DNA from 3 places in the Streptomyces sp. NPDC020917 genome. Region 2 is predicted to be linked to each of the others. Evidence: riboswitches for the same ligand, from Rfam matches in the RefSeq annotation. Region 2 holds a riboswitch; each other region holds the start of a gene.

Region 1 (9,389 bases), on a different contig from region 2:
CAGGTAGTCGATGTGCTGCTCCTCGTCGGCCAGGATCGACTCGAAGATGTTCGCCGAGGTGATGTCGCCCTTGGCGCGCATGACCTCGATGCCGCGGCGCAGCCGGTCGATCGCCTCGACCTCTACCTGCTTGTCCGCCTGGAACATCTCGGTGACCGTCTGCCCGACGCGGACGTGGAACAGCCGCTGGTAGTTTGGCAGCCCCTCCAGCAGCAGGATCCGGTCGGTGATCAGCTCCGCGTGCCGCATCTCGTCGAACGACTCGGACCGGGTGTAGCGCGCGAGCTTCAGCCAGCCGAAGTTGTCCTGCATCTTCGAGTGCAGGAAGTACTGGTTGATCGCGGTCAGCTCGCCGGTCAGCTGTTCGTTGAGGAACTCGAGGACCTCGGGGTCGCCCTGCATGGCAGCGCCGTCCTTCCGGGTGCGTACGTCGTTACGTCCGTGGGACGTGGGTGACGGGATGGCATCGGTGACACAGGTGTCGCCGGGCATCCTTCCACCGCCGCACCGCGCGATCCAGTAAGCGGACGATCACGTTCCGTGCCGGGGTCATGAGCACTGCGTCCGGTCTGTCACCATGGAGACATGGGCCAGTCCGAGCGTCGTGAGGGGGAGCTTCCCCCGGGCCAGCGGATCCAGCGGGGCTGGCCGGTCACGCACTACGGGCCGGTGCCGCGCTTCAAGCCCGACCGCTGGGAGTTCCGGGTCTTCGGCGCGACGGCCGACGGGGACAAGACCTGCTGGAACCACGAGGAGTTCTCCGCGCTCCCGTACGCCACGGTGGTGGCCGACTTCCACTGCGTCACCAAGTTCTCCATGCTCGGCATCGAGTGGGGCGGGGTCTCCACGTCGACCGTGGTCAAGCTGGCGCCGCCCGCCGACGACGTCACCCACGTCATGGTGTGGGCCGAGTACGGCTTCTCGTCCAACCTGCGGATCGAGGACTTCCTCGACGACAAGTCGATATTCGCCACCCACAGGGGCGGCGAGCCGCTGACCGCCGAGCATGGGTTCCCCGTGCGGCTGGTCGTGCCGGGGCTCTACGCCTGGAAGGGCCCCAAGTGGGTGCGCGGCGTGGAGTACATGACCGCCGACCGCCGCGGCTTCTGGGAGGAGCGCGGGTACCACAACCTCGGCGACCCGTGGCGGGAGCAGCGCTACTCCTACCAGGAGGAGCCCGGGGACGGCCCCGAACTCTGACCCGGCCCGCCGGACGTCCGCGCCGGCCTCAGGGCAGGCGCAGCTCCTTGAGCAGCTTGATGTCGGAGGCGTGGCCCTCCTGGCCGCCCGGCGTCTCGATGACGAACGGCACGCCCCGCGTCGCGGGATGGTGCAGCAGGCCGCGGAACGCCCCGGCGCCGATCCGGCCCGGCCCGATGTTCTCGTGGCGGTCGAGCCGCGACCCGCAGCCCGCCTTGCTGTCGTTGGCGTGCACCAGCTTGAGCCGGCCCTCGCGGTCAGCTCGTCCAGCAGCAGCCGCGGGCCGTCCGGCGCCGCCAGGTCGTGGCCGGCGGCGAACGCATGGCAGGTGTCCAGACACACGCCCAGCCGCGGATGCCGGTCCAGGGCGTCCATGTACGGGCCCAGGTCCTCGGCGAGCGAGCAGATCGACGCGCCCTGCCCGGCCGTCGGCTCCAGCAGCAGCCACGGGTCGTCCTCGTGCGTCAGCTCCGCCAGCAGCGGCCGCACCCGCTCGCGTATCTGCGCCAGAGCGACCTCCCGCTGCCGGCCGCCGGTCGCCGAACCGGTGTGCACCACCACGCCCAGCGCCCCGATCTCCCGGCCCCGGCGCAGCGAGTGCCGCAGCGAGGCGACCGACAGGTCCACCGTCGCCGGGGTGTGCGAGCCGAAGTTGATCAGATAGGGCGCGTGCACGTACGCGGGCACGCCCAGCTCCGCGCACCGGGTCCGGAACGCCTCGTCCTGCGCGGGGTTCCCCGGCCCGGTCGCCCAGCCGCGCGGGTTCGCCACGAAGACCTGGACGCACTCCGCGCCGATCTGCGCCGCGTACTCCAGGCCCCGGGCGGCCAGTCCGCCGGCGACCGGCACATGGCTGCCGACCGGGTTGCGCGCCGCGCCGCCGCCGTCCGCGCCCGCGTCGCCGGCGGCCCGCGCAGCCGCCCCGGGTACCTTCCCGCGTGCCATCGTGCTCAGCGCACCCAGAGGGTGATCGTGGCGCCCTTGGGCGCCTGGCCGCCGCCGTCCGGGGACTCGCTGAACACCGTGTCGCCGAAGAAGACGGTGATCACCCGCACGTCGAAGCCGGCGTCCTGCAGGATCTGCTTCGCCTCGTCCGAGTGCTTGCCCTTGACGTCGGGGACGTCCACCATCTGCTGGCCCTTGGACACGGTGATGGTCACCGTGTCACCGGTGCCCGCCTGGGCGCCGGCGCCGGGGGACTCCACGGCGACGGTGTCCTTGTCGGCCTTGTCCGAGTACACCTTGCCCGGCGCCAGGACGACCTTCAGCCCGGCGTCCTCCAGCGCCTGCTGGGCGTCGGCCACCGACTGGCCGACCACGTCCGGCACCTCGACCGGCTCGCCGCGCGAGACGGTGATCGCCACCGGCGTGCCCGGCGCGCGGCCGGCCGCGCCCGCCGGATCGGTGGAGACGACCTGGCCGTTGGGCACGTCCGAGCTGAACACCTTGGAGACGGTGCCCGGGGTCAGGCCGGCCGAGGACAGCGCCTTCCTGGCGTCGTCCAGCGACTTGCCGGTCACGTCGGGCACCTTGACCACCTGCGGGCCCTTGGACACCGTCAGCGTGACCGTCCCGTTAGAGCGGATCCGCCTGCCGGGCGCGGGGTCGGTGGAGATCACGCTGCCGCGCGGCACGTTCAGCGAGTACGCCTGCTTCACCGTGCTGTCCAGGCCGGCCGCCGACAGCTTCTTCTGCGCCTCGCCCTGCGGCAGCGTCAGCACGCCCGGCACCTTCGTGAACTGGCCGTCGCTGATGTACCAGACGCCGGCCCCGACACCGACCAGCGCCAGCAGCACCAGGAGCACGGTCAGCGGGCCGCGGCGGCCGCGCCGCGCCCGGGTCCCCGAGCCGGGGGCCGCGCCCGCGCCGGAGTGCTCAGGTTCCTGGCGCTCGGGCGGCGGCAGCAGCAGCCTGCTGGTGCGGTTGAGCGCCGGGTCCTCGCCGGCACCCGCCCCGGCCGGGGCGTCGGCGGCGTGGGAGGCCGGCACGGCGTCCGCGACGGGCAGCGGCACCACGCTGGTCCGCTCCTCCGACCCGGCCGGCACCGCGTCGGCCGGCGGGCGCAGCCGCATCTGCACGGTGCCCTCGTCGTTCCCGCCGCCCGCGCCGGGCGCCGCGGCGGCGGCCCGCGGGTCACCGGGCCGCCCGTCGAGCTGGTCCGCGGTCAGCTCCGCGCGGACCGCGCGCACCTCGGCCAGCATCTCCACCGCGTCCGCCGGGCGCTCCTCGGGGACGCGCGCCGACGCCCGGGCGACCAGGGCGTCCAGCCCCGGCGCGAGCGACGGCGCCAGCGCCGAGGGGGCCGGCACGTCCTCGTTGAGGTGCTGGTAGATCACCTTCATCGGGGTGTCGCCGGGGTACGGCTTGCGGCCGGTCAGCATCTCGTAGAGCACCAGGCCGCACGCGTACACGTCGCTGCGCTGGTCCACGGTGCCGTGCCCGATCTGCTCGGGCGCCAGGTAGGAGACGGTGCCCAGCAGGGCCCCGGTGGACGCGCTGGTCTGCGTGTCGACCGCCCTGACCAGACCGAAGTCGGCGACCTTCACCCGGCCGTCGTCCCCTATCAGGACGTTCTCCGGCTTCATGTCGCGGTGCACGAGACCGGCCCGGTGGGCGGCGCCGAGCGCGGCCAGCACCGGCTCCAGGATGTCCAGGGCCGCCCGCGGCTGCAGCGCGCCGCGCTCCCTGAGCACGTCCCGCAGCGTGCAGCCGGCGATGTACTCCATCGCCAGGTAGACGTAGGTGCCGTCCTGGCCCTGGTCGAAGACACCCACCACGTTCGGGTGGGCCAGCTTGGCGACCGCCTTCGCCTCGCGGATGAACCGCTCCACGAAGCCGGTGTCGCCGGCCAGGCCGGGGTGCATCACCTTCAGCGCGAGCACGCGGTCGAGCCGGGTGTCCACGGCCCGGTAGACCGTCGCCATCCCCCCGACGGCGATGCGGCCCTCGACCCGGTACCGCCCGTCGAGCACCTGCCCGACGAGCGGGTCCTGCACGCTGATGTCCACGACGCCCGATTCTACGAGTCCGGCTTGCCCCATCCGGCGGTACGCGCCCGCTCTGTGCCCCACCCGTGGCGATCCGGAACAATTCCGTGACCTGGACGACCTGGCCGGCCCCGGTGCGGCCGGCGGCCGTCCGGGGGCAGGTCAGCCGGGGACGGGGGCCGTCCGGGGGAGGCGTCAGAAGGCCGGGCGCTCGGGGTCGAGGTCCGCGGTGCCGTCCGCCGGGGAGGACGCCAGGGCGTGGTGGCGGCGGGGGATGCGGCCGGCCCGGTGGGCGAGCCGCCCGGCCGTGACGGCGTCCCGCATCGCCTGGGCCATCAGCACCGGCTCCCGGGCCCGGGTCACCGCGGAGGCCAGCATCACCGCGGCGCAGCCCAGTTCCATCGCCAGCGCCGCGTCCGAGGCCGTCCCCGCGCCCGCGTCCAGGATCACCGGCACGCCCGCCCGCTCGGTGATGAGCCGGAAGTTGTGCGGATTGCGGATCCCGAGGCCCGAGCCGATCGGGGAGCCCAGCGGCATGATCGCCGCGCACCCCACGTCCTCCAGCTTGCGCGCCAGCACCGGGTCGTCACTGGTGTACGGCAGCACCGTGAACCCGTCGTCCACCAACGTCTCGGCGGCGTCGAGGAGTTCGACCGGGTCGGGCAGCAGCGTCCGCTCGTCGGCGATGACCTCCAGCTTGACCCAGTCGGTGCCCAGCGCCTCGCGGGCCAGCCGCGCGGTCAGCACCGCCTCGCCCGCGGTGTAGCAGCCCGCGGTGTTGGGCAGCACCCGGATGCCGTGCGCGGCCAGCACCGACAGCACCGAGCCCTTCGTGGACGGGTCCAGCCGGCGCATCGCCACCGTGGTCAGTTCGGTGCCCGAGGCCAGGAGCGCCTGTTCCAGCACCTCCAGGCTGGGCGCGCCGCCGGTGCCCATGATCAGGCGGGAGGTGAACGCGGCGTCGCTGATCCGCAGCAGGTCGTCCATGGTCAGCCTCCCTGCACGGCGGTGAGGATCTCCACCCGGTCGCCGTCGGCCAGCGGGGTCGCCGCCCAGCGGGCGCGCGGCACGACCGTCTCGTTGACGGCGGCGGCCACCCCGGACGGAGCGGCGGTGAGCGAGGCCACCAGGGACTGCAGGACGAGCGGCGCGGCCAGTGCCCGCGGCTCCCCGTTGACGTGCACGGTGATCGTCATGCCGGCTGCTCCTGCCGTGCGGGGGTGAACCGCTGGGCGCCGAACGCCCGCGCGTAGGGCGGCAGTCCGCCGTCCGGAGAGGTCAGCACCTCGGCCATCGCGTCGCCGGTCACCGGGGTGAGCAGCACCCCGTTGCGGTGGTGGCCGGTGGCCAGCAGCAGGCCGTCCACGGCGGTGGCGCCGAGCAGCGGCGCGTTGTCCGGCGAGCCGGGCCGCAGCCCGGCCAGCATCTCGGTGAGCGGGAGTTCGGTGATGCCCGGCACCAACTCGTGGGCGTCCCGGAGCAGTTCGTAGACGCCGCCGGCGGTGACGGTGGTGTCCCAGCCGAACTCCTCGCTGGTCGCGCCCAGGACCAGCTCGCCGTTCTCCCGCGGCACCAGGTAGACATGGCTGCCGCGGACCACCGCGCGCACCGTGCGCGACAGGAACGGCGCGTGGCCCGCGGGGATCCGCAGCCGCAGGATCTGCCCCTTGACCGGGCGTACCGGCGGCAGCAGTTCGGGTGGCAGCCCGCCGATGCGGCCGCTCTCGCTGCCCGCGGCCAGCACGGTCCGCCCGGCCGCCAGCACCGTCCCGTCGTCGAGCACCACGCCCGTCGCGCGGCCGGCGGCCGTCCCGATCCGGGCCGCGGCCGCCCGGACGAAGGCCACGCCGGTGCGCTCGGCCGCCCGCAGCAGGGCCGCGGCCAGCCGCCGCGGGTCGACCTGGTGGTCGCCGTCCACCCGCAGCCCGCCGCGCACGCCCGGCGCGAGCAGCGGTTCCAGCCGGCGGCAGTCCCGGCCGCCCAGCCACTGCGACTCCAGGCCCAGCGACGTCTGGAACGCGTGCAGGTCCCGCAGATGCGCGCGGTCGTCCGCGTCCAGCGCGACCGCGAGCGTGCCGCAGCGGCGGTAGCCGGTGTCCAGGCCGGTGAGCTCCTCGAGCTCCCCGACGAACGCCGGATAGCGCTGCGCCGAGGCCAGGTTGAGGTCGAGCAGCGTCTGCTCGCCGTACTGCAGCTCGGTCACCGCGGCGAGCATGCCGGCGGCCACATGGGCGGCGCCGCCGCCGGGTGCCGGGTCCACGACTGCGGTCCGCAGGCCGCGTTGGGCGGCGCGCCAGGCGGTGACCAGCCCGATCAGGCCGCCGCCGACGACCAGGACGTCGGGAGCGGGGGCGGTGGGGGCGGTGGGGGCGGACGGGGCGGATGAAGGTGTGTGGCTGCGCGTCAACGCGCTCTCCCTTCGCCGGCATGACCCGGATCAGGTTCGTACGGTCGGCGGCCGGCCAGCCGCCCTCTCAGCCCGGTCCGCCCGGGCTCCCGCGTGTGCGGCACCCACCCTACCCCGCGGGCCGCGGCCCCGAACGGGCCCGGAACGGGGGCGGGGAGGCGCGGAACGGCGCGGGTCGGGAGGGCCGGCCGGGCGGAGAGCTACCGTGATCTCGTGAAAGAGCTGCACGCGGTGATCGTCGGCGCGGGAATGGCCGGCGTCCAGACCGCCCTGGAACTCCGCCAGCAGGGCTGGCGTTCGCCGGTGACGATCCTCGGCGCCGAACCGCACGCCCCCTACGACCGCCCGCCCCTGTCGAAGGCCGTCCTGCTCGGCGCCACCGGCGGCGACGCGCTCCTCGACGTCCGGTTCGACGTCGACTTCGCCGCCCTCGGCGTCGAACTGCGCCTGGGCGTCCACGCGCAGGCGCTGGAGGCTGCGGACCACCGGCTCGTCACCGACGCCGGGCCGGTCGGCTACGACCGGCTGGTGCTGGCGACCGGCGCGTACGCGGCGGCGCTGCCCGGCACCGCGGATCTGCCGGGCGTGTACCCGCTGCGCACCCTGGACGACGCCGCCGCGCTGCGCCCGGTGCTGGACGCCAAGCAGCGCGTCGTGGTGGTGGGCGCCGGCTGGATCGGCGCGGAGTTCGCCACCGCCGCCCGGCAGGCCGGCTGCGAGGTGACGGTCGTGGAGGCCGCCGAGCGGCCGCTGGCGGGAGTGCTGCCGGCGAGCGTGACGGCGCCCATGACCGGCTGGTACGAGGAGGCGGGCGTCGAGCTGCGCACCGGCACGCCGGTCGCCTCGGTCGAGCCGGGCGCGGTGCTGCTCGCCGACGGCAGCAGGCTGCCGGCCGCCGCGGTGGTGGTCGGGATCGGCGCCCGGCCGGCCACCGGCTGGCTCGCCGGCTCGGAGGTCGTCCTGGACGCGCGGGGCGCGGTACGGGCCGACGACCGGCTGCGCACCACCGCGCCCGACGTGTACGCGGTCGGCGACTGCGCCTCCTTCCCGTCCGCCCGCTACGGCGAGCGGATGCTCATCCACCACTGGGACAACGCCGTGCAGGGCCCCCGGACCGCGGCGGCCAACCTGCTCGGCGGGGACGTCGCCTACGACCCGGTGCCGTACTTCTGGTCCGAGCAGTTCGGCCGGTTCGTGCAGTACGCCGGGCACCACGACGGGGCCGACCTGATGCTGGGCCGCGGCGACCCGTCGGGGCCCGCCTGGTCGGTGGTGTGGCTGCGGGAGGGCCGGCTGGTGGCGGTCCTCGCGGTGGGCCGCCCGCGCGACATGGCGCAGGCCCGCAAGCTCATCGCCGCCTCGGCCGCGCTGGACCCGGTGCTGGCCGGGGACCCGGCGGTGCCGCTGAAGGCCGCGGTGCGCTGACGCCGGCGCGGGCCCCCGGGGGACCGCCCCCCGGACGGCGGGCGGTTCGGCGGTGTGCCGCAGCGGTTGTCGGCGCAAGATGGCACCCTGGGCCTGTGACTGTTTTCTCGTCGGTTGACGCACACATCGACGCACTGGTCCCCTCCTGGCTCACCCTGCCGGAGGTCGCCGAGCGTCTCGATCTCGAAGTGACCCGGATCCGGCCGCTGATCAAGGAAGGGCAGCTCATCGCGGTCCGCCGCGGTGAGAACAAGGCGCTGATGGTCCCCAGGGACTTCATCGGTGACGGAAAGATCATCAAGGGCCTGACGGGCACCCTCACCGTCCTGAAGGACGACGGCTTCACGGACGAGGAGGCGCTGGAGTGGCTCTTCACCGCTGACCCGACCCTGCCCGGCACCCCCGTCCAGGCACTGCGCGAGAATCGCGGGACCGAGGTGAAGCGCCGCGCGCAGGCGCTCGCCGTGTAGCCCGACCTTCTGGGGGGAGCCCGATGAGCGCCACGGCACGCGAGCAGCTCGCCGACGCCCGTCTGTACCTGTGCACCGACGCCCGCGCCGAACGCGGCGACCTCGCCCGGTTCGCGGACGCGGTGCTCGGCGCCGGTGTGGACGTCATCCAGCTCCGCCAGAAGGGCATCGAAGCCCGCGAGGAACTCGCCGCGCTCGCCGTGCTGGCGGCCGCCTGCCGCCGGCACGGGCGGCTCCTCGCGGTCAACGACCGCGCCGACGTGGCGCACGCGGCCGGTGCGGACGTACTGCACCTGGGGCAGGGCGACCTGCCGGTGCCGGCCGCGCGCGCCCTGCTCGGCGACGAGGTGGTGATCGGCCGCTCCTGCCACGCAGAGCCGGAGGTCGACGCGGCCGCCGCCGAAGTGGGCGCGGACTACTTCTGCACCGGACCGGTGTGGCCGACCCCCACCAAGCCCGGCCGCCCGGCGCCCGGCCTCGACCTGGTCCGCTACGCCGCGGGCCTGGGCACCCGCCCCTGGTTCGCCATCGGCGGCATCGACCTGGACAACGTCGGCCAGGTCCTGGACGCCGGCGCCCGCCGGATCGTGGTGGTCCGGGCGATCACCGAGGCCGCCGACCCGGCCGCCGCCACCGCCGCGCTGGCCGCCGCGGTCAGATCCGCGGCCTGACCCGCCCTAAGGCCCGCCACCAGGCGTTCCCGCCGCCCGCCCTGCCGACCGGCCGCGGGCCGCGTATTGTCCACCAGGTGGACGGGAATCGGGCCGAGGCGGGCATATCGGCCCGCCCGGTCACCCACGGTCGCCGACCGAGGTTAGCCTGCAGACATGGCTCTGGGGACTTCATCCACTCGCACCGACCGGGCGGTCACGATTCGTGAGCTGCTCGCCGGCGGCGGGC
Region 2 (9,389 bases):
CGTCGGCACGAAGAAGCAGGCGCAGGAGGCGATCGCCGAGCAGGCGTCCCGCGTCGGCATGCCCTACGTCAACCAGCGCTGGCTGGGCGGCATGCTCACCAACTTCTCGACCGTCTACAAGCGCCTCCAGCGCCTGAAGGAGCTCGAGGAGATCGACTTCGAGGACGTGGCCGCCTCCGGCCTCACCAAGAAGGAGCTCCTGGTCCTCTCCCGCGAGAAGGACAAGCTGGAGAAGACCCTCGGCGGCATCCGCGAGATGCAGAAGGTCCCCAGCGCCGTCTGGATCGTGGACACCAAGAAGGAGCACATCGCCGTCGGTGAGGCGCGCAAGCTCCGCATCCCGGTCGTCGCCATCCTCGACACCAACTGCGACCCCGACGAGGTCGACTACAAGATCCCGGGCAACGACGACGCGATCCGTTCCGTCACCCTGCTCACCCGCGTGATCGCCGACGCCGTCGCCGAGGGCCTGATCGCCCGCTCCGGCGCCGCGCTGAGCGACAAGAAGGCCGAGGGTGCGGCCGAGCCGCTCGCCGAGTGGGAGCGTGACCTGCTCGAGGGCGAGAAGAAGGCCGACTCCGAGGCGCCTGCCGCCGAGGCCGCTGCCGAGGCCCCGGCCGCTGACGCTCCGGCTGCTGACGCTCCGGCCGCCGACGCCCCGGCTGCGGACGCCCCGGCCGCCGGCGAGGGCGACGCCCCGCAGGCCTGACGCCTTCAGCAGTTCCACGCGTGACGACGGCGGGGGCCTCACGCCCCCGCCGTTCACCCGTAGATCCACCGACCATTCGGGAAGAGAATTAAACCCATGGCGAACTTCACCGCCGCCGACGTCAAGAAGCTCCGCGAGCTGACCGCCGCGGGCATGATGGACTGCAAGAACGCCCTCACCGAGGCGGAAGGCGACCTGGACAAGGCCGTCGAGATCCTCCGGGTCAAGGGCCAGAAGGGCGTCACCAAGCGCGAGGGCCGCTCGGCCTCCAACGGTGCCGTCGTCTCGCTCATCGCCGCGGACAACAGCGAGGGCGTCCTGCTCGAGCTGAAGTGCGAGACGGACTTCGTCGCCAAGGGCGACAAGTTCGTCGCCGTCGCCGACGCGATCGCCGCGCACGTCGCCGCGACCAAGCCGGCCGGCCTCGAGGCGCTGCTCGCCTCCGAGATCAAGGACGGCCAGACCGTCCAGGCGTACGTCGACGAGGCGAACGCGACCCTCGGCGAGAAGATCGTGCTCGACCGCTTCGCCCAGTTCACCGACGGCTACGTGGCGTCCTACCTGCACCGCACCAGCCCGGACCTGCCCCCGCAGGTCGGCGTGCTGGTCGAGCTGGACAAGGCCGACGCGCAGACCGCCAAGGACGTCGCGCAGCACATCGCCGCGTTCGCCCCGAAGTTCCTGACCCGCGACGAGATCGACGCCGAGACGGTCGAGAACGAGCGCCGCGTCGCCGAGGCCACCGCCCGCGAGGAGGGCAAGCCCGAGGGCGCGCTGCCGAAGATCGTCGAGGGCCGGGTCAACGGCTTCTTCAAGGAGAACGTCGTCCTGGAGCAGGCGTTCGCCAAGGACGCCAAGAAGACCGTCCAGAAGGTGCTCGACGAGGCCGGCGTGACGCTCAAGCGCTTCGCGCGCTTCCGCGTCGGCGTCTGATCGCCGTCGGAGCAGCGAAAGACCCGCGGCCCCGCTAGGGTCGTACGCGGCCGGCCGCCCGTCGGCCGCAGATGTGACGAGGAGGCCGTTGCCGTCGAGGGAACCCCAGAGGACCCGCGGCAATGGCCTCCTTTGTACGTGCACGAGGAGAACCCCATGGACGAAGGCGCCGACCACGTCGCCAAGGCTCACGCCACCGCTGGCCGCGGCGGCATCGCCCCCCGCCGCTACCTGCTCAAGCTGTCCGGCGAGGCGTTCGCCGGGGGAGGGGGGCTGGGCGTCGACCCCGATGTCGTGCACGCCATCGCCCGCGAGATCGCGGCAGTCGTCAGGGACGGCTACGAGATCGCGCTCGTCGTCGGCGGCGGCAACTTCTTCCGCGGCGCGGAACTCCAGCAGCGCGGCATGGACCGCGCCCGCTCCGACTACATGGGCATGCTGGGCACGGTCATGAACTGCCTCGCCCTCCAGGACTTCCTGGAGAAGGAGGGCATCGAGACCCGCGTGCAGACCGCCATCACCATGGGCCAGGTCGCCGAGCCCTACATCCCGCTGCGGGCGGTCCGCCACCTGGAGAAGGGCCGCGTGGTCATCTTCGGCGCCGGCATGGGCATGCCCTACTTCTCCACCGACACCACCGCCGCCCAGCGGGCCCTGGAGATCGACGCGGCGGCCATGCTCATGGGCAAGAACGGGGTCGACGGCGTCTACGACTCCGACCCCAAGCACAACCCGGACGCGGTCAGGTTCGACGCGCTGGAGTACGGCGAGGTCATCGCGCGGGACCTGCGGGTCGCCGACCTCACCGCGATCACCCTGTGCCAGGACAACAAGCTGCCGATCCTGGTCTTCGAGCTGCTCGCGGAAGGGAACATCGCGCGGGCCGTGAAGGGTGAGAAGATCGGCACGCTGGTCAACGACCAGGGCACCCGGGCGTGACGGCCGCCGCCGTCGCATCCGCCGCACGACCGTCGTCACGATGGCGTCCGCCGTCACAAGCCGTCACACAGACGTCCGCCTTCTGAAGACCAGGAGCACATGGTGATTGAAGAAACCCTCCTCGAGGCCGAGGAGAAGATGGAGAAGGCCGTGGCCGTCGCCAAGGACGACTTCGCGGCGATCCGAACCGGCCGTGCGCACCCGGCGATGTTCAACAAGATCGTGGCCGAGTACTACGGCACCGTCACCCCGATCAACCAGCTCGCCTCCTTCGCGGTGCCCGAGCCCCGGATGGCGGTGATCACCCCCTTCGACAGCAGCAGCCTGCGCAACATCGAGGAGGCGATCCGCAACTCGGACCTCGGCGTCAACCCGAGCAACGACGGCCGTATCATCCGGGTGGTCTTCCCGCAGCTCACCGAGGAGCGCCGCCGCGACTACATCAAGGTCGCCAAGCACAAGGCCGAGGACGCGAAGATCTCGATCCGCAGCGTCCGCCGCAAGGCCAAGGAGACGCTCGACAAGCTCGTCAAGGACGGCGAGACCGGCGAGGACGAGGTGCGCCGCGCGGAGAAGGAGCTCGACGACACCACGGCGAAGTACGTGGCGCAGATCGACGAGCTGCTCAAGCACAAGGAGGCCGAGCTGCTGGAGGTCTGACCTCCGGCACGCCCGCCGCGCCACATCCGCACACTCCCCGGCCGACCACCACCTGACGACGACGCGAGGCGAAGCTCCGTGAACGACTCTTCCTGGGGCGCTTCGCCACGCGCCGCGCATGCGGCGGGTTCCGCCACGGAATCCGGGGCGAGCAGGAAGACTCCCGCCATGCCGCCATCCCCGCCGCCGGCCGCCGAGCCCCCGCCCGCCCAGGACCCGGCTCCGGAACCGACCCGGGTGAAGAAGTCCGCGGGACGCAACCTGCGGGCGGCGATAGGGGTCGGCGTCGGACTGGGCGTGGTCATCGTCGCGTCCCTGTTCATCGTCAAGGCGGTGTTCGTCGGCGTCGTGGTGGCCGCCGTGGTGACCGGCCTGTGGGAGCTGACGTCGCGCCTGGCCGAGCGCAAGGACATCCACGCGCCGCTGGTGCCACTGGCGGTCGGCGGCGCGGCGATGGTCGTGCTCGGCTATCTGCGCGGCGCGGACGGCGCGTGGATCGCCATGGCGCTGACCGCGCTCGCGGTGCTGGTCTGGCGGATGGCCCAGCCGCCGGAGAACTACCTGCGGGACGTCACGGCCGGCGTGTTCGCCGCGTTCTACGTGCCGTTCCTGGCCACGTTCGTGGTCATGATGCTCGCCGCGGACGACGGGCCGCGGCGTGTGCTGGTGTTCCTGCTGCTCACCGTGATCAGCGACACCGGCGCCTACGCGGTCGGCTGGCGCTTCGGCCGCCACAAGCTCGCGCCGCGGATCAGTCCCGGCAAGACCCGCGAGGGGCTGCTCGGCGCGATGGCCTTCGCGATGGTGGCCGGCGCCCTGCTGATGCAGTACCTCATCGACGACGGCCAGTGGTGGCAGGGCCTGCTGCTCGGCCTGGCGGCGGCCACCAGCGCCACCCTCGGCGACCTCGGCGAGTCCATGATCAAGCGCGACCTCGGCATCAAGGACATGGGCGCCCTCCTCCCGGGCCACGGCGGCATCATGGACCGCCTCGACAGCCTCCTCCCCACCGCCCCCGTCGTCTGGCTCCTCCTCGTGGCCTTCGTCGGCAACGGCTGACCCCCCCGGGCCGCAAACCAGCCGCAAACCGGGCCGCAACCGGGCCGCAAACCGGGGCGGACGGGGGAGTGCTGGGGGTCTGCGACACTGGTAGGCATCATGCCTGCACCCGGAGAACTCACATTTGCCGCGCCGCGCGGGGCCAAGAAGCCCCCGCGGCACCTTGCCGACCTGTCGCCGGTGGAGCGCAGGGAGGCGGTGGCCGCGCTCGGCGAGAAGCCGTTCCGGGCCAAGCAGCTGTCGCAGCACTACTTCGCGCGGTACGCCGACGATCCGGCGGCGTGGACGGACATCCCGGCGGCGGCCCGCGGGCGGCTCGCGGACGACCTGCTGCCGGAGCTGATGACGGTGGTGCGGCACGCCGAGTGCGACGGCGGGGACACCCGCAAGACGCTCTGGCGGCTGTTCGACGGCACGCTCGTGGAGTCCGTGCTGATGCGCTACCCGGACCGGGTCACCATGTGCATCTCGTCACAGGCCGGCTGCGGCATGAACTGCCCGTTCTGCGCGACCGGGCAGGCCGGCCTGGACCGCAACTTGTCGACCGCGGAGATCGTGCACCAGATCGTCGCCGGCATGCGGGCGCTGCGTGACGGCGAGGTGCCCGGCGGGCAGTCCCGGCTGTCGAACATCGTCTTCATGGGCATGGGCGAGCCGCTCGCCAACTACAAGCGGGTGATCGGCGCGATCCGCCGGCTGACCGACCCCGAGCCGGACGGCCTGGGCCTGTCGCAGCGCGGCATCACCGTGTCCACCGTCGGCCTGGTCCCGGCGATGTACCGGTTCGCCGAAGAGGGCTTCAAGTGCCGGCTGGCGGTCTCCCTGCACGCCCCGGACGACGAGCTGCGCGACACCCTCGTGCCGGTCAACACCCGCTGGAAGGTCCGCGAGGTGCTCGACGCGGCCTGGTACTACGCGGAGAAGTCCGGCCGCCGGATCTCGATCGAGTACGCGCTGATCCGCGACATCAACGACCAGGCGTGGCGGGCCGACCGGCTGGGCAGGCTGCTGAAGAACCATCGCGTGCACGTCAACCTGATCCCGCTCAACCCCACCCCGGGCTCCAAGTGGACCGCGTCCCGGCCCGAGGACGAGCGGGCGTTCGTCGCCGCTCTGGAGGGACACGGCGTCCCGGTGACCGTGCGGGACACCCGCGGCCAGGAGATCGACGGCGCCTGCGGGCAGCTCGCCGCTTCCGAGCGCTGACCGGCCGCCGGGGAGCAGCCGGCACCGGATGGCAAAGCTGCTGGTACGGTGCATGCGCACCGGACATCGGTCCACAAGTGAACATCCGACAGGGGAGCGCCTGAGACGGCGCTGAGAGTGCGGCTGGGACCTCGGTCCCAGGCCGCAGACCCTCGAACCTGATCCGGGTCATACCGGCGTAGGGAGTCAGCATGAACAGCACCATCCGCAGGCGTGCCCTGGGCGCACTCGTCCTGGCCACCGCCTGCGCCACCGCGCTCAGCGCCTGCGGCGGCTCGTCGTCGGGCAAGAAGAGCGGTGGCGCCGCCTCCGGCAGCAAGACGGTCACCGTCGTCAGCCACGACTCGTTCGCCGCCTCGAAGAGCGTGCTCGCCGCGTTCACCAAGGAGACCGGCTACACGGTCAAGGTGCTGCGCGGCGGCGACGCGGGGGCCGCGGTCAACCAGGCGATCCTCACCAAGGACCACCCGCGCGGCGACGTCTTCTTCGGCGTCGACAACACCCTGCTGTCGCGCGCCCTCGACAACGGCCTGTTCGACCCGTACACGGCCAAGGGCCTCGACCAGGTGCCCGCCGACGTCCAGTTGGACGCCGCCAAGCACCGCGCCACGCCCATCGACTCCGGTGACGTGTGCGTCAACTACGACCGCGCCTACTTCGCCGCGCACAAGCTGGCCCCGCCGCAGAGCTTCGCCGACCTGGTCAAGCCGCAGTACAAGAACCTGCTGGTGACCGAGAACGTCGCGACCTCCTCGCCGGGCCTGGCGTTCATGCTCGGCAGCGTCGCCACCTACGGCGACGCCGGCTGGCAGGGGTACTGGAAGCAGCTGAAGGCCAACGGCGTCGAGGTCGTCGACGGCTGGGAGCAGGCGTACAACGACCGCTTCTCCGGCTCGTCCGCGGGCAAGAAGGCCAAGGGCGACCGGCCGCTGGTGGTCTCCTACGCGTCGAGCCCGCCCGCCGAGGTCGTCGGCGTCACCCCGGCGCCGGCCGAGTCCCCGGTCGGCGTGGCCACCGGCACCTGCTTCCGCCAGATCGAGTTCGCCGGGCTGCTGCACGGCGCGAAGAACCCCGCGGGCGGCAAGGCGTTCATCGACTTCATGCTGAGCAAGGCGTTCCAGCAGGACATGCCGCTGCAGATGTACGTCGACCCGGTGGTCAAGGGCGCCGCGGAGCCCGAGGAGTTCGTGAAGTACGGCGCGAAGGTCGAGCACCCGACGACCCTCCCGCCGACCGAGATCGCGGCCAAGCGCGACGACTGGGTCAAGGCATGGACGTCGACCGTCCTGTAGCCCCTGCCGGTCCCGCCACCGCCACCACCGCACCCGTACCCGCACCCGCGTCCCCGCGACCGGGTCGCGGCCGGGCGACCGGTGTGCGGCTGGCGTTGATGGCCCTGCCGCTGGCCTTCTTCGCGGTGTTCTTCGCCTACCCGGTCGGCGCCATCGTCGCCCGCGGGCTGCACCAGGGCGGGCGGTGGCGGCCGGGAGCGATCGGCGACGTGCTCGGCGACCCGTCGATCCGGCACGTCCTGTGGTTCACGTGCTGGCAGGCGGCGGCCTCCACGGCGCTGACGCTGGCCGTCGCGCTGCCCGGCGCGTACGTCTTCGCGCGGCTGGACTTCCCCGGCAAGCAGCTGCTGCGGGCGGTGGTCACCGTGCCGTTCGTGCTGCCCACCGTCGTCGCGGGATCCGCGTTCCTGGCGCTGCTCGGGCGCGGCGGCTTCACCGACAGCCTGTTCGGCTTCCGGCTGGACACCAGCGTGTGGGCGATCCTGATCGCCCACGTCTTCTTCAACTACGCGGTCGTGGTGCGCACGGTCGGCGGGTTGTGGGCGCAGCTGGACCCGCGGCAGGAGGAGGCGGCGCGCATGCTGGGCGCCGGCCGCTTCGCGGCCTGGCGCCGGGTCACCCTGCCCGCGCTCGGGCCCGCGGTGGCCGCGGCCGCGCTGATGGTGTTCCTGTTCACCTTCACCTCCTTCGGCGTCATCCAGATCCTGGGCGGCCCCACCCGCTCCACCCTGGAGGTCGAGATCTACCGGCAGACCGCCGAGTTGCTGGACCTGCCGACCGCCGCGGTGCTCACGCTGCTGCAACTCGCCGCGGTCGGCGCGATCCTCGGCGTGCACGCCTGGACGGTGCGCCGCCGTGAGGCGACCCTGCGGCTGGTGGACGCCGCCCGCACCGCGCACCGCCCGCGCGGCGCGGAACGCGTGCTGCTGGCCGGTGTCCTGGCCGTCGTCGCGCTGCTGATCCTGCTGCCGCTCGGCGTGCTCGTCGCCCGCTCCTTCGACGGCCCCCACGGCTACGGCCTCGACTTCTACCGGGCGCTGTCCTCCGCGGACGGTTCGGGCGACGGCGGCACCTTCCTGGTCTCGCCGCTGGAGACGGTCTGGAACTCGCTGCGCTACGCCGCCGTCGCGACGGTGATCGCGCTGGCCGTCGGCGCGCTGGCGGCCACCGCGCTGGTGCGCCGGGCCGGCCGGCTGATGCGCGGCTTCGACGCCCTGCTGATGCTGCCGCTGGGCACCTCGGCGGTCACCGTCGGCTTCGGCTTCCTGATCACCTTGGACAAGCCGCCGCTGGACCTGCGGGACTCCTGGCTGCTGGTGCCGCTCGCACAGGCCCTGGTCGGCGTGCCGTTCGTGGTGCGGGTCATGCTGCCGGTGCTGCGGGCCGTCGACGACCGGCTGCGGGAGGCCGCCGCGGTGCTCGGCGCGTCCCCGCTGCGGGTCTGGCGCGAGGTCGAACTGCCGCTCGTGGCGCGGGCGATGGGGATCGCCGCGGGCTTCGCGTTCGCCGTCTCGCTCGGCGAGTTCGGCGCGACGGTGTTCATCGCCCGGCCCGACAGCCCCACCCTGCCGGTCGCGGTGGCCCGCCTGCTCGGCCGTGCCGGCGAGATGAACTACGGCCAGGCGATGGCGCTCAGCACCATCTTGATGGCGGTCTGCGCGGCCAGCCTGCTCGTCCTGGAGACCGCCTGGCGGCGCCGCGGGGACGGCCGCCGGATCACCGATGCGACCGGGGAGTTCTAGATGGCCCTGCTGCGGATCGACGCCGCCACCGTACGGTTCGGGGACCGCGCCGCGCTCGACGGCGTCGACCTGGACGTCGCCGCGCACGAGACCGTGTGCGTGCTCGGGCCCAGCGGCAGCGGCAAGTCCACGCTGCTGCGCGCGGTGGCCGGGCTGCAGCCGCTGGACGCCGGGCGGATCCTGCTCGACGGCGCCGACCAGGCCGGCACGCCGCCGCACCGGCGCGGCGTCGGCCTGATGTTCCAGGACCACCAGCTCTTCCCGCAGCGCGATGTCGGCGGCAACGTCGCCTTCGGCCCGCGGATGCACCGGGTCCCGCGCGACCTGCGGGAGCAGCGGGTGGCCGAACTGCTGGACCTGGTGGGCCTGCCCGGGGCCGCGCACCGCGCGGTGGGCACGCTGTCCGGCGGCGAGCAGCAGCGGGTCGCCCTCGCCCGCGCGCTCGCGCCCGAGCCGCGGCTGCTCATGCTCGACGAGCCGCTCGGCCAGCTCGACCGCTCGCTGCGCGAACGGCTGGTCGTCGAACTCCGCCAGCTCTTCGGCCGGTTGGGCACCACGGTGCTCGCCGTCACCCACGACCAGGGCGAGGCGTTCGCGCTCGCCGACCGCGTGGTGGTCATGCGGGACGGCCGGATCGCGCAGAGCGGCACGCCGCTGGAGGTCTGGCAGCGGCCCGACTCGGAGTTCGTCGCGCGCTTCCTCGGCTTCGACGCGGTCACCGACGGCGTGGTCAGCGGCGGCGTCGCCGTCACCGACTGGGGCAAGCTGCCGGTGCCCGACGGCACGCCCGAAGGGCGGGCGCGGGTTCTGGTGCGGCCGCCCGGGGTCCTGCTCGGCCCGGCGGACGAG
Region 3 (9,389 bases), on a different contig from region 2:
CCAAGCGACGCCCTGGGGGAGGGCCGCCGGCGGCTACAGCTCCTTGCGGAACGCCTCCGCGGTCCGCAGCATGATCGCGTTCGCCTCGGTCTCACCGACGGTGATCCGCACGCCCTCACCGGCGAACGGCCGGACCGTCACCCCGGCCCGCTCGCACGCCGCGGCGAAGTCCATGGTGCGCTCCCCCAGCCGCAGCCAGACGAAGTTGGCCTGGGTCTCCGGCACGGTCCAGCCCTGGCCGGACAGCGCCTCGACGACCCGGTTCCGCTCCACCACCAGCGCGGCCACCCGCTCCAGCAGGGCCGGCTCGGCGCGCAGGCTGGCCACGGCGGCGTCCTGGGCCAGCTGGCTCACCCCGAAGGGGACCGCGGTCTTGCGCAGCGCGGCGGCCACCGGCTCGTGCGCGATCGCGAAACCGACCCGCAGCCCCGCCAGGCCGTACGCCTTGGAGAAGGTGCGCAGCACCGCCACGTTCGGGCGGTCCCGGTAGACGTCGACGCCGTCCGGCACCTCGTCGTCGGTGATGAACTCCCGGTAGGCCTCGTCCAGTACGACCAGCACATCGGACGGCACCCGGTCCAGGAACCGCTCCAGGGCGGCCCGCCGCACCACGGTGCCGGTCGGGTTGTTGGGGTTGCAGACGAAGATCAGCCGGGTCCGGTCGGTGACCGCGTCGGCCATCGCGTCCAGGTCGTGCCGCTCCTCGGCGTCCAGCGGCACCTGCACGGCCTCCGCGCCACTGATCCGGGTGATGATCGGGTAGGCCTCGAAGGAGCGCCAGGCGTAGATCACCTCGTCGCCCGGCCCGGACGTCGCCTGCAGCAGCTGCTGGGCCACGCCCACCGAGCCGGTGCCGGTCGCCACGTGCGCGGCGGGCACGCCGAAGCGCTCCGCCAGCTCCGCGGTGAGCGCCGCGCAGGCCATGTCGGGGTAGCGGTTGAAGGACCCCGCGGCGGCGGTGGCCGCCTGAAGGACCCCGGGCAGCGGAGGGTAGGGGTTCTCGTTCGAGGACAGCTTGAAGGCCGGGCCCGCGGAGGCGCCGTCCTCCTCCGTGGCCGGGGGTCGCCCGGGCTTGTACGTCGGGATGCCGTCCAGTTCCGCGCGCAGCTTGGGGGTGGTCATGGCCTCACCCTACGAGCCGGGCGTTCGGCTGGGGAGATGGTCGGCCGGGTGCGCTCCGACACAGGGCGCACCCATGCCCCGGTCACCCGTTGGGGACGCGTGCTCGGGTGGCGTGCGCGGTGGCGCGCATCCCCCGTAGGAGTGAGTTGCCGGACGGGCTGCCGCCGGGCCAATGGCCGCATCGGGGCCGAGAACAGGCCCGTATCCCCCGTATCGCGGGCCTGCCGCCTGCATATTCCACCTTGCATACAGGCTTCGATCTTGCAGAAACCGTTCTCCCGCCCGATCGGGCAGCCGGAGGCTTGGGGGACCCCTACCGCCCTAGTATCGGCACGCCATGACAGCAGCAGGGAAACACCAGGCGAGCCGGCCCATCGGACGCCGGCTGGAGCGAGCGGGGATCAGGGATGTCGCCGCTGCCGCCGGAGTCTCGATCACGACGGTCTCCGACGCGCTCAACGGCAAGGGCCGCCTGCCCGACGCCACCCGACGCCATGTGCGTGAGGTCGCCGACCGGCTGGGCTACCGCCCGTCCGCCGCCGCCCGCACCCTCCGCACCGGCCGCTCCGGCCTGATCGGCCTGACGGTGACGACCTACGGCGAAGAACCGTTCACCTTCACGGAGTTCGCGTACTTCGCCGAGATGGCCCGCGCCGCCACCTCGGCCGCGCTCGCCCGGGGCTACGCCCTGGTGATCCTGCCCGCCTCGTCCCGCCACGACGTGTGGGGCAACGTCGCGCTGGACGGCACCGTCGTCATCGACCCGTCCGACCAGGACCCGGTGGTCACCGAACTCGTCCGCCAGGGCGTGCCGGTGGTCAGCGACGGCCGGCCGGTGGGCAGCCTGCCGGTGCACGCCTGGGTCGACAACGACCACGAGAACGCCGTGCTCGGCATCCTCGACCACCTGGCCGCCGCCGGCGCCCGCCGGATCGGCCTGCTGACCGGCACCAGCACCGACACCTACACCCGGCTGTCCACCACCGCGTACCTGGACTGGTGCGCGCGCGTGGGCCAGGAACCGGTCTACGAGGCGTACCCCGCCCACGACCCGTGCGCCGGCGCCGTCGCCGCGGACCGCTTACTGGCGCGGCCCGACCGACCCGACGCCGTCTACGGCCTGTTCGACCCCAACGGCACCGATCTGCTGGGCGCCGCCCGCCGTTACGGGTTACGCGTCCCCGACGACCTGCTGCTGGTCTGCTGCAGCGAGAGCGGCGGCTACGCCGGCACCGATCCGCCGATCACCACCCTGTCCCTGCAGCCGCGCCGGATCGGCACGGCTGTCGTGCAGTTGCTCATCGACGCGATCGAGGGAATCGGCCCCGCCCACCCGGTGCAGCAGGTGATGCCCACCGAGCTGATCATCCGGGCCTCCTCCCAGCGCCGGCCGCACCGCACGACGGTCAGCCCGCCCCGAGGGCCCTCGCGCGGCGAGTGAACGGCGGTGCCGGGCACCGCCGGAGGGTGTACTGGGCGGTATTCGGGGTGGTTTGTCTGGACCTTGGGAAAACCCGGGTGCCTGGGTATGTCACAACGCGCCAGCGTCATTCCTATGATGGGCGGATGGCGGCGCGATCGTGGAGGGGTCGATGACTCAGGGGGCAGGTCACGGGTACGAACCCGGTGCCGGGTACGAGCCCGGTTCCGAGCCCGCGCCCGGTTACGGGACGGCGCCCGGCTACGAAGCGGCCGCCGGGTACGCACACGACTACCCGGCTCCCGGTTCGGCCTACGACCGCCCTGCCCCGGGAACCGGTGCGCCCGGACCCGGCGCCCCCGCGGCCCCGCCCGTGCCCTCGTACGACGCGGGCACCAGCGCGCCGCCGGCGCCCGCCGGTTACGAGCCCACCCGCCCCGACACCCCGCTGGTCCCGCCGGACTACACCCCGACGGCCCGCGATCTGCCGGTGATCACCGTGACCCCCGATCAGGGCGACCGCCCGGGACCGCTGTACGTCGTCGGCGACGTGCACGGCTACCTCAGCGAACTGCTGGCCGCCCTGCGGGAGAACGGCCTGGTCAACGCGGACGGGCACTGGTCCGCGGGCAGCGCCCGGCTGTGGTTCCTCGGCGACTTCACCGACCGCGGCCCGGACGGCATCGGCGTCATCGAACTCGTCATGCAGCTCTCGGCCGAGGCCGCGGCCGCCGGCGGCTACTGCCGCGCGCTGATGGGCAACCACGAGCTGCTGCTGCTCGGCGCCCACCGCTTCGGCGACACCCCGGTCAACTCCACCGGCGGCACCGCGTCCTTCCTCGCCGCCTGGCGGCTCAACGGCGGACAGCCGTCCGACATGGAGCGGCTGGAGGACCGCCACCTGACCTGGATCTCCCGGCTGGACGCCGCCCATGTCACGGACGGCCACCTGCTGGTGCACTCCGACACCACCGCGTACCTGGAGTACGGCAGCAGCGTCGAGGAGATGAACGACGCGATCACCGGGGTGCTGCAGCGCAGCGACGCCGACGAGTGCTGGGACCTGTTCCGGAAGCTGACCAAGCGATTCGCCTTCCGCGGCGACGGCGGCGCCCAGGCGGCGCGTGAACTGCTCGGCACCTACGGCGGCAAGCGGGTCGTGCACGGCCACAGCCCGATTCCGTATCTGCTCGGCGAGGTCGGCGGGGAGCACCCGCTCGACAGCGAGGAGCGGGGCCAGACGGTGAACGGGCCGATGGTCTACGCGGAGAACCTGGCCGTGGCCATGGACGGCGGGGTCACCATGGACGGCCGACTGCTGGTCGCCCAACTTCCGCTGGTCGGCTGAGAACTGACGATCCATCAGAAGACAAGGCGGAATCTGCCACACCACTCGTGCGATCCGGCAGGTTCCGCCACTCCCACATTTCCTGGTTGCACCCTGTCACGGCCTGACGTACCGCCCTACCATCGGCAGTATCCGTAGGGCACACCGCTCTCCTGGCATCCGGCGGGCCGAGACGGTTCCACGTGGAACGTCCAGCCGCGCACGGAGAGTCGGAGCATCGGGGGATGCACATGACCAGCGCTCCACATCTGCTCAACGAAGACCGCTCGGATTTCGAGCATGTCCTCGACGACGCACTGCGCATCGTCCTGGACGACATGGACGCGGAATCCGGGTCGCCGCTGAACGCCGAGCAGTTGCGCACGATGGCGCTCGCCGCGTCCGATCTCATCGGGACGGCGGCCGCCGAGGAGTACGACGCGTACCGCACGCTGCGTGCGGAGTTCCGTGAGGCGAACCGGGCGTCGGCGCGCGCCCGCGACAACAGGGCGTTCGGCTACGCGGCGATGGGCGTCGCCGAGGGCGCCGGATCCGGTGCCGGGCTGATCGCGGTGATGGCCGTCCTCACGCCCCTGCTGGCCGGCGCCGCCGCCGTGATCTTCCTGCTCATCGGCTACGCCCTGCACGCGGTGTCGCCCGAACCGGGCATCGCCTCGCCGCTGCGCACCGCCGGGTGGTTCTTCGCCGCCCTCATGGGCGCGTCCGTCCTGCTGGGCGGCGTCGGGCTGCTGCTGACCGCGCTGCGCAACAGCTCCTCGGCGATACACGACGCCCCCGACGCCATGCCGCCCGAGGTCGCGCAGGCCCGCCGGCAGTGGCACGACGCGCTGCTGACGCTGGGCCTGGTGCCCTTCCTGGACGACGCCCTGGCCGAGGCGGCCGCGAACGCCACCACCGCGGCCACCGCCACCGCCCCGCCCGCCGGGCCGGCCGCGGCATCGCCGCCCCGGATGCCCCGCCTCGGCTACACCCGCCCCGACTTCAGCTCGCCGCAGGACCCGCACGCCGCCGCTCCGCGCTTCTCCTCGCCGGACTTCACCAGCCCGGACTTCAGCGGCCCGGACCGCCGGCCGGACTAGTCACCCGGACGGACGCCGGAGCCGGCGGCCGGGGGGCGCGCCTCCCCGGTTGGACGTTGCCGGCTCGCGGGCCCGGCCACGGGCGGATTGACTCGTTCCGACCCAGTTCAGTTGTCCCGCGACTGGTCGGAACGGGAGAGGCCCATGCGTGTCCGTCGTCCGCTTGCCGTGCTGTGCGCGATCGTCCCGCTCGCCCTCGGCGCGGCGGCCTGCTCGGACTCGTCCGGCGGTACGGTGCAGGGCTTCCGCGGCGTGGTCCTCGTCCGCCAGATCAACAGCCCCATCCAGAACAACTGCCAGAACTTCGGCCCCGTCGGGGTGAGCCAGGTGCACAACAACACCGGCGTCGACATCGTGCTCCACAAGAACCTCGACTGCACCGACCCGCCGGGCCAGACCAGCTTCTACCTCGCCACCACCCTCTCGGCCACCTCCGCCGCCAACCTGGGCCTGTGGAAGAGCTTCGCCCCCGTCGGCTGGCCCCCGCCCGTCTCGGTCAACTGACCCCACCTTGGGCCTGGCACCCCACGGCCGGCCCTGTGCATGGCTGTGCCCCGGAGAGCGAGGCTCCCGGGGCACAGCTGCGGTGTGACGGTCCGTCGGTGTAGGGCGTCAGGGAGTCAGTCGGTCAGGGGGAGGTAGACGCGGTTGCCGGAGGCGGCGAACTCGCGGGACTTCTCGGCCATGCCCGCCTCGATCTCGGCGTCGGCATCGGCATCGGACTGGGTGGCGCCGTGGGTGCGGCGGATGTCCTGCGAGATCTTCATCGAGCAGAACTTGGGCCCGCACATGGAGCAGAAGTGGGCGGTCTTGGCGGGCTCGGCGGGGAGCGTCTCGTCGTGGAAGGCGCGCGCGGTGTCGGGGTCGAGGGCCAGGTTGAACTGGTCCTCCCAGCGGAACTCGAAGCGCGCGTCGGACAGGGCGTCGTCCCATGCCTGGGCGTCGGGGTGGCCCTTGGCCAGGTCGGCGGCGTGGGCGGCGATCTTGTAGGTGATCACACCGGTCTTCACGTCGTCGCGGTCCGGCAGCCCCAGGTGCTCCTTGGGCGTGACGTAGCAGAGCATCGCCGTGCCCCACCAGGCGATCATCGCCGCGCCGATGCCCGAGGTGATGTGGTCGTAGGCGGGCGCGATGTCCGTGGTCAGCGGGCCGAGCGTGTAGAACGGCGCCTCCTCGCAGATCTCCTGCTGGAGGTCGATGTTCTCCTTGATCTTGTGCATCGGCACATGGCCGGGGCCCTCGATCATGGTCTGCACGTCGTGCCGCTTGGCGAGGGTGTTGAGCTCGCCGAGCGTGCGCAGTTCGGCGAACTGCGCCTCGTCGTTGGCGTCCGCGATGGACCCCGGCCGCAGGCCGTCGCCGAGCGAGAACGTCACGTCGTAGGCGGCGAGGATCTCGCACAGCTCCTCGAAGTGCTCGTACAGGAAGGACTCCCTGTGGTGCGCCAGGCACCACGCGGCCATGATCGAACCGCCGCGGGAGACGATGCCGGTCTTGCGGCGGGCGGTCAGCGGCACGTAGCGCAGCAGCACGCCGGCGTGCACCGTCATGTAGTCGACGCCCTGCTCGGCCTGCTCGATGACGGTGTCCTTGTAGACCTCCCAGCTCAGTTCCTCGGCGCGCCCGTCGACCTTCTCCAGCGCCTGGTAGAGCGGGACGGTGCCGATGGGGACGGGGGAGTTGCGCAGCACCCACTCGCGGGTGGTGTGGATGTTGCGTCCGGTGGACAGGTCCATCACCGTGTCCGCGCCCCAGCGTGTCGCCCAGGTCATCTTCTCCACCTCCTCCTCGATGGAGGAAGTGACCGCGGAGTTGCCGATGTTGGCGTTGACCTTCACCAGGAACCGCTTGCCGATGATCATCGGCTCGATCTCCGGGTGGTTGACGTTCGCCGGCAGCACCGCGCGTCCCGCGGCGATCTCGTCGCGGACGACCTCGGGCGCGACGTTCTCGCGCAGGGCGACGAACTCCATCTCCGGGGTGATCTGGCCGCGCCTGGCGTACGCCAGTTGGGTGACGTGCGCTCCGTCCCGCCCGCGGCGGGGGAGCCGCGGGCGCCCGGGGAAGACCGCGTCGAGGTTGCGCAGTCCTCCGCGGGGCGCGGTGTGCTTGATGCCGTCGTCCTCGGGCCGGACGGGCCGGCCGGAGTACTCCTCGGTGTCGCCGCGGCCGGCGATCCAGTTCTCCCGGAGGGGGGCGAGCCCCCGGCGGACGTCGGTCTCCACGGTCGGGTCGGTGTACGGGCCGGACGTGTCGTACAGCGTCACGTCGCGGCCGGTGGTCAGGTGCACTTGCCGGACCGGAACCCGCAGGTCCGTCCGTGATCCGGTGAGGTACGACTTGTGCCAGCCGATTTCACGCGTGCGCGCATCCTGCATGGTCATCAGACCTACTCCCTACGCCGGCATTACCCGGTAACAGGTTCGGCGGTCGGCGCAGCCGTCGCGTTGTCGCGATCCAGCGCCCTCTCAGCCCGGTGCTCCGAGCTCCCGCGTGTGCAAAGGTGGCCCCAACGGTAGCGAACGTCTGCGGACACACACCAGGGGCCCTTGCGATGATCTGCCCGTGGACTCCTCCTCTGCAGGCCCGCACGGCCACCCCCACGACCACGGGCACGAACCGGCCCCCGGCGGTCCCGAGCTGACGCACGACCACGGCGGCGGCCACAGCCACGCGCACGGCCACGGCCACGGTCCGGTGCCGCCGGTCTCCCGCCACCTGCGCAAGGTGATCGCCGCGGTCCTCGTGCCGTTCGCCGCCGCGGTGCTGGTCGGCCTGGTCGTGCTCTGGCCGGGCGGCGCCCCCGGGCACGCGCGTACCGGCGTCGGGTTCGACCAGCAGACCCGCAAGGGCACGGTCGTCGCCCTGACCGACGTCTCGTGCCGCGCGGCGAACGCCCTGCCCGACCAGTCGTCGGCGGGCGGCCCGGCCTCCGACGCGTGCCAGAAGGCGACGATCGAGGTGACGTCCGGGCCGGACAAGGGCACGCGCTTCACCGAGATCGTGCAGCCGGACCAGACCCGCCGCTACACCAAGGGCGAGGGCGTGGTCCTGATGTACGCGCCCGCTGCCGAGCCGGGACAGCGCTACTCCGTCACCGACGCCCAGCGCGGCGTGCCGCTGGCGCTGCTGGCCGGCATCTTCGCCTTGGCGGTGATCGTCGTGGGGCGGCTGCGCGGGCTGATGGCGCTGGTCGCGCTCGCGGTGTCGTTCGCGGTGCTGACGCTGTTCATCCTCCCGGCGATCCTGCGCGGCGACAATCCGCTGCTGGTCGCGGTGGTGGGCGGCAGCGCCATCATGCTGGCCGCCCTGTACATGTGCCACGGCGTGAACGCCCGCACCTCGGTCGCGGTGCTGGGCACGCTGTGCTCGCTGTTCCTGATCGGGGCGCTGGGCTCCGGCTTCATCGGCTGGAGCCGGCTGACCGGCAACACCTCGGACGAGACCGGGGTGATCCACACCCTGTACCCGCACATCGAGATCAAGGGCGTGCTGCTGGCGGGGATCATCATCGGTTCGCTGGGGGTGCTGGACGACGTCACGGTGACCCAGGTCGCCGCGGTCTGGGAGCTGAAGGACGCCGATCCGGGCGCGGGCTGGCGCAAGCTGTACGGCGCCGGGATGCGGATCGGGCGGGACCACATCGCCTCGGTGGTCAACACCCTGGTGATGGCCTACGCGGGTGCGGCGCTGCCGCTGCTGCTGCTCTTCTCGATCGCCCGCAGCGGGGTGGTGCAGGTGGCGGGCAGCGAGCTGGTCGCGGAGGAGATCGTCAGGACCCTGGTCGGCAGCATCGGCCTGGTGGCCTCGGTACCGCTGACGACGGCGCTCGCCGCCCTCGTGGTCAGTGCCGACCGGGGCGGCGACGGGGGTGGGGGCCGCGGTGAGGCGGGCGGGGCCGGGTACGCGACGGCCGGCCGCCCTCCTGCGGGTGGTGCCGCGGTGCCGGGGCAGTCGGCCGGGGGCCGGGGAGCGGGGCTCCCCAGGGGCTCCGGCGGCGGCAGTCACCGCCGCCGTGCGAAGTGAGCGGCCCGCTGGTGCGGGCTGCGCCCACCGGGGTCACCAGTCCCGCTTGGACCCGCCGCCCGAGGTGACGCGCTTCACCACGAAGACCAGGGCGCCGACCAGGATCACGAAGACGATGACCTTGAACAGCAGCCCGACGACGATGCTGATCAGGCTCGCGACGAGTCCGCCGAAGACGACCAGCGCGATGACCGGGATGCCGATCCACTTGACCCACCAGGGCAGGCTCTTCAGCAGATTGTCCATGACGCTCGTAGTCTCCTTGGTTGCCGTAGCGTTCTGGTACTTCGAGAGTAGGGCCATCCGGGCACTCCGCGGAGGCCCCGGAGTCCCGATCCGACCCTGAACGCTCCCCTAGGGTTCCGGGGGCGAGAACACCACCATGACCCTGAGG

Evidence for each region. Region 2 has a riboswitch for thiamine pyrophosphate ahead of ACH4TG_RS12025 (thiamine ABC transporter substrate binding subunit). Riboswitches for the same ligand answer to the same signal wherever they lie in the genome.
Region 1: linked by a shared signal. The riboswitch ahead of thiO (glycine oxidase ThiO) and the one ahead of ACH4TG_RS12025 (thiamine ABC transporter substrate binding subunit) in region 2 are both predicted to bind thiamine pyrophosphate.
Region 3: linked by a shared signal. The riboswitch ahead of thiC (phosphomethylpyrimidine synthase ThiC) and the one ahead of ACH4TG_RS12025 (thiamine ABC transporter substrate binding subunit) in region 2 are both predicted to bind thiamine pyrophosphate.

What each region holds. Positions count from the first base shown of each region.
Region 1 covers NZ_JBIRRR010000001.1:606,528-615,916, forward strand. The annotation lists gene bfr (bacterioferritin) at 1-402, opposite strand, end outside; gene ACH4TG_RS02595 (sulfite oxidase-like oxidoreductase) at 586-1,200, shown strand; partial or broken gene ACH4TG_RS02600 (deoxyribonuclease IV) at 1,229-2,145, opposite strand; gene pknB (Stk1 family PASTA domain-containing Ser/Thr kinase) at 2,151-4,208, opposite strand; gene ACH4TG_RS02610 (thiazole synthase) at 4,383-5,174, opposite strand; gene thiS (sulfur carrier protein ThiS) at 5,177-5,383, opposite strand; gene thiO (glycine oxidase ThiO) at 5,380-6,522, opposite strand; TPP riboswitch at 6,585-6,697, opposite strand; gene ACH4TG_RS02625 (NAD(P)/FAD-dependent oxidoreductase) at 6,808-8,019, shown strand; gene ACH4TG_RS02630 (Rv2175c family DNA-binding protein) at 8,115-8,489, shown strand; gene thiE (thiamine phosphate synthase) at 8,513-9,160, shown strand; gene metF (methylenetetrahydrofolate reductase [NAD(P)H]) at 9,317-9,389, shown strand, end outside.
Region 2 covers NZ_JBIRRR010000004.1:476,127-485,515, forward strand. The annotation lists gene rpsB (30S ribosomal protein S2) at 1-709, shown strand, start outside; gene tsf (translation elongation factor Ts) at 806-1,642, shown strand; gene pyrH (UMP kinase) at 1,799-2,581, shown strand; gene frr (ribosome recycling factor) at 2,684-3,241, shown strand; gene ACH4TG_RS12015 (phosphatidate cytidylyltransferase) at 3,320-4,300, shown strand; gene rlmN (23S rRNA (adenine(2503)-C(2))-methyltransferase RlmN) at 4,400-5,506, shown strand; TPP riboswitch at 5,587-5,708, shown strand; gene ACH4TG_RS12025 (thiamine ABC transporter substrate binding subunit) at 5,698-6,798, shown strand; gene ACH4TG_RS12030 (ABC transporter permease) at 6,897-8,540, shown strand; gene ACH4TG_RS12035 (ABC transporter ATP-binding protein) at 8,541-9,389, shown strand, end outside.
Region 3 covers NZ_JBIRRR010000002.1:246,698-256,086, reverse strand. The annotation lists gene hisC (histidinol-phosphate transaminase) at 34-1,122, opposite strand; gene ACH4TG_RS05055 (LacI family DNA-binding transcriptional regulator) at 1,460-2,563, shown strand; gene ACH4TG_RS05050 (metallophosphoesterase) at 2,715-3,890, shown strand; gene ACH4TG_RS05045 (hypothetical protein) at 4,115-4,969, shown strand; gene ACH4TG_RS05040 (hypothetical protein) at 5,114-5,473, shown strand; gene thiC (phosphomethylpyrimidine synthase ThiC) at 5,590-7,353, opposite strand; TPP riboswitch at 7,346-7,472, opposite strand; gene ACH4TG_RS05030 (YibE/F family protein) at 7,535-8,995, shown strand; gene ACH4TG_RS05025 (DUF5326 family protein) at 9,029-9,241, opposite strand; gene ACH4TG_RS05020 (cupin domain-containing protein) at 9,350-9,389, opposite strand, start outside.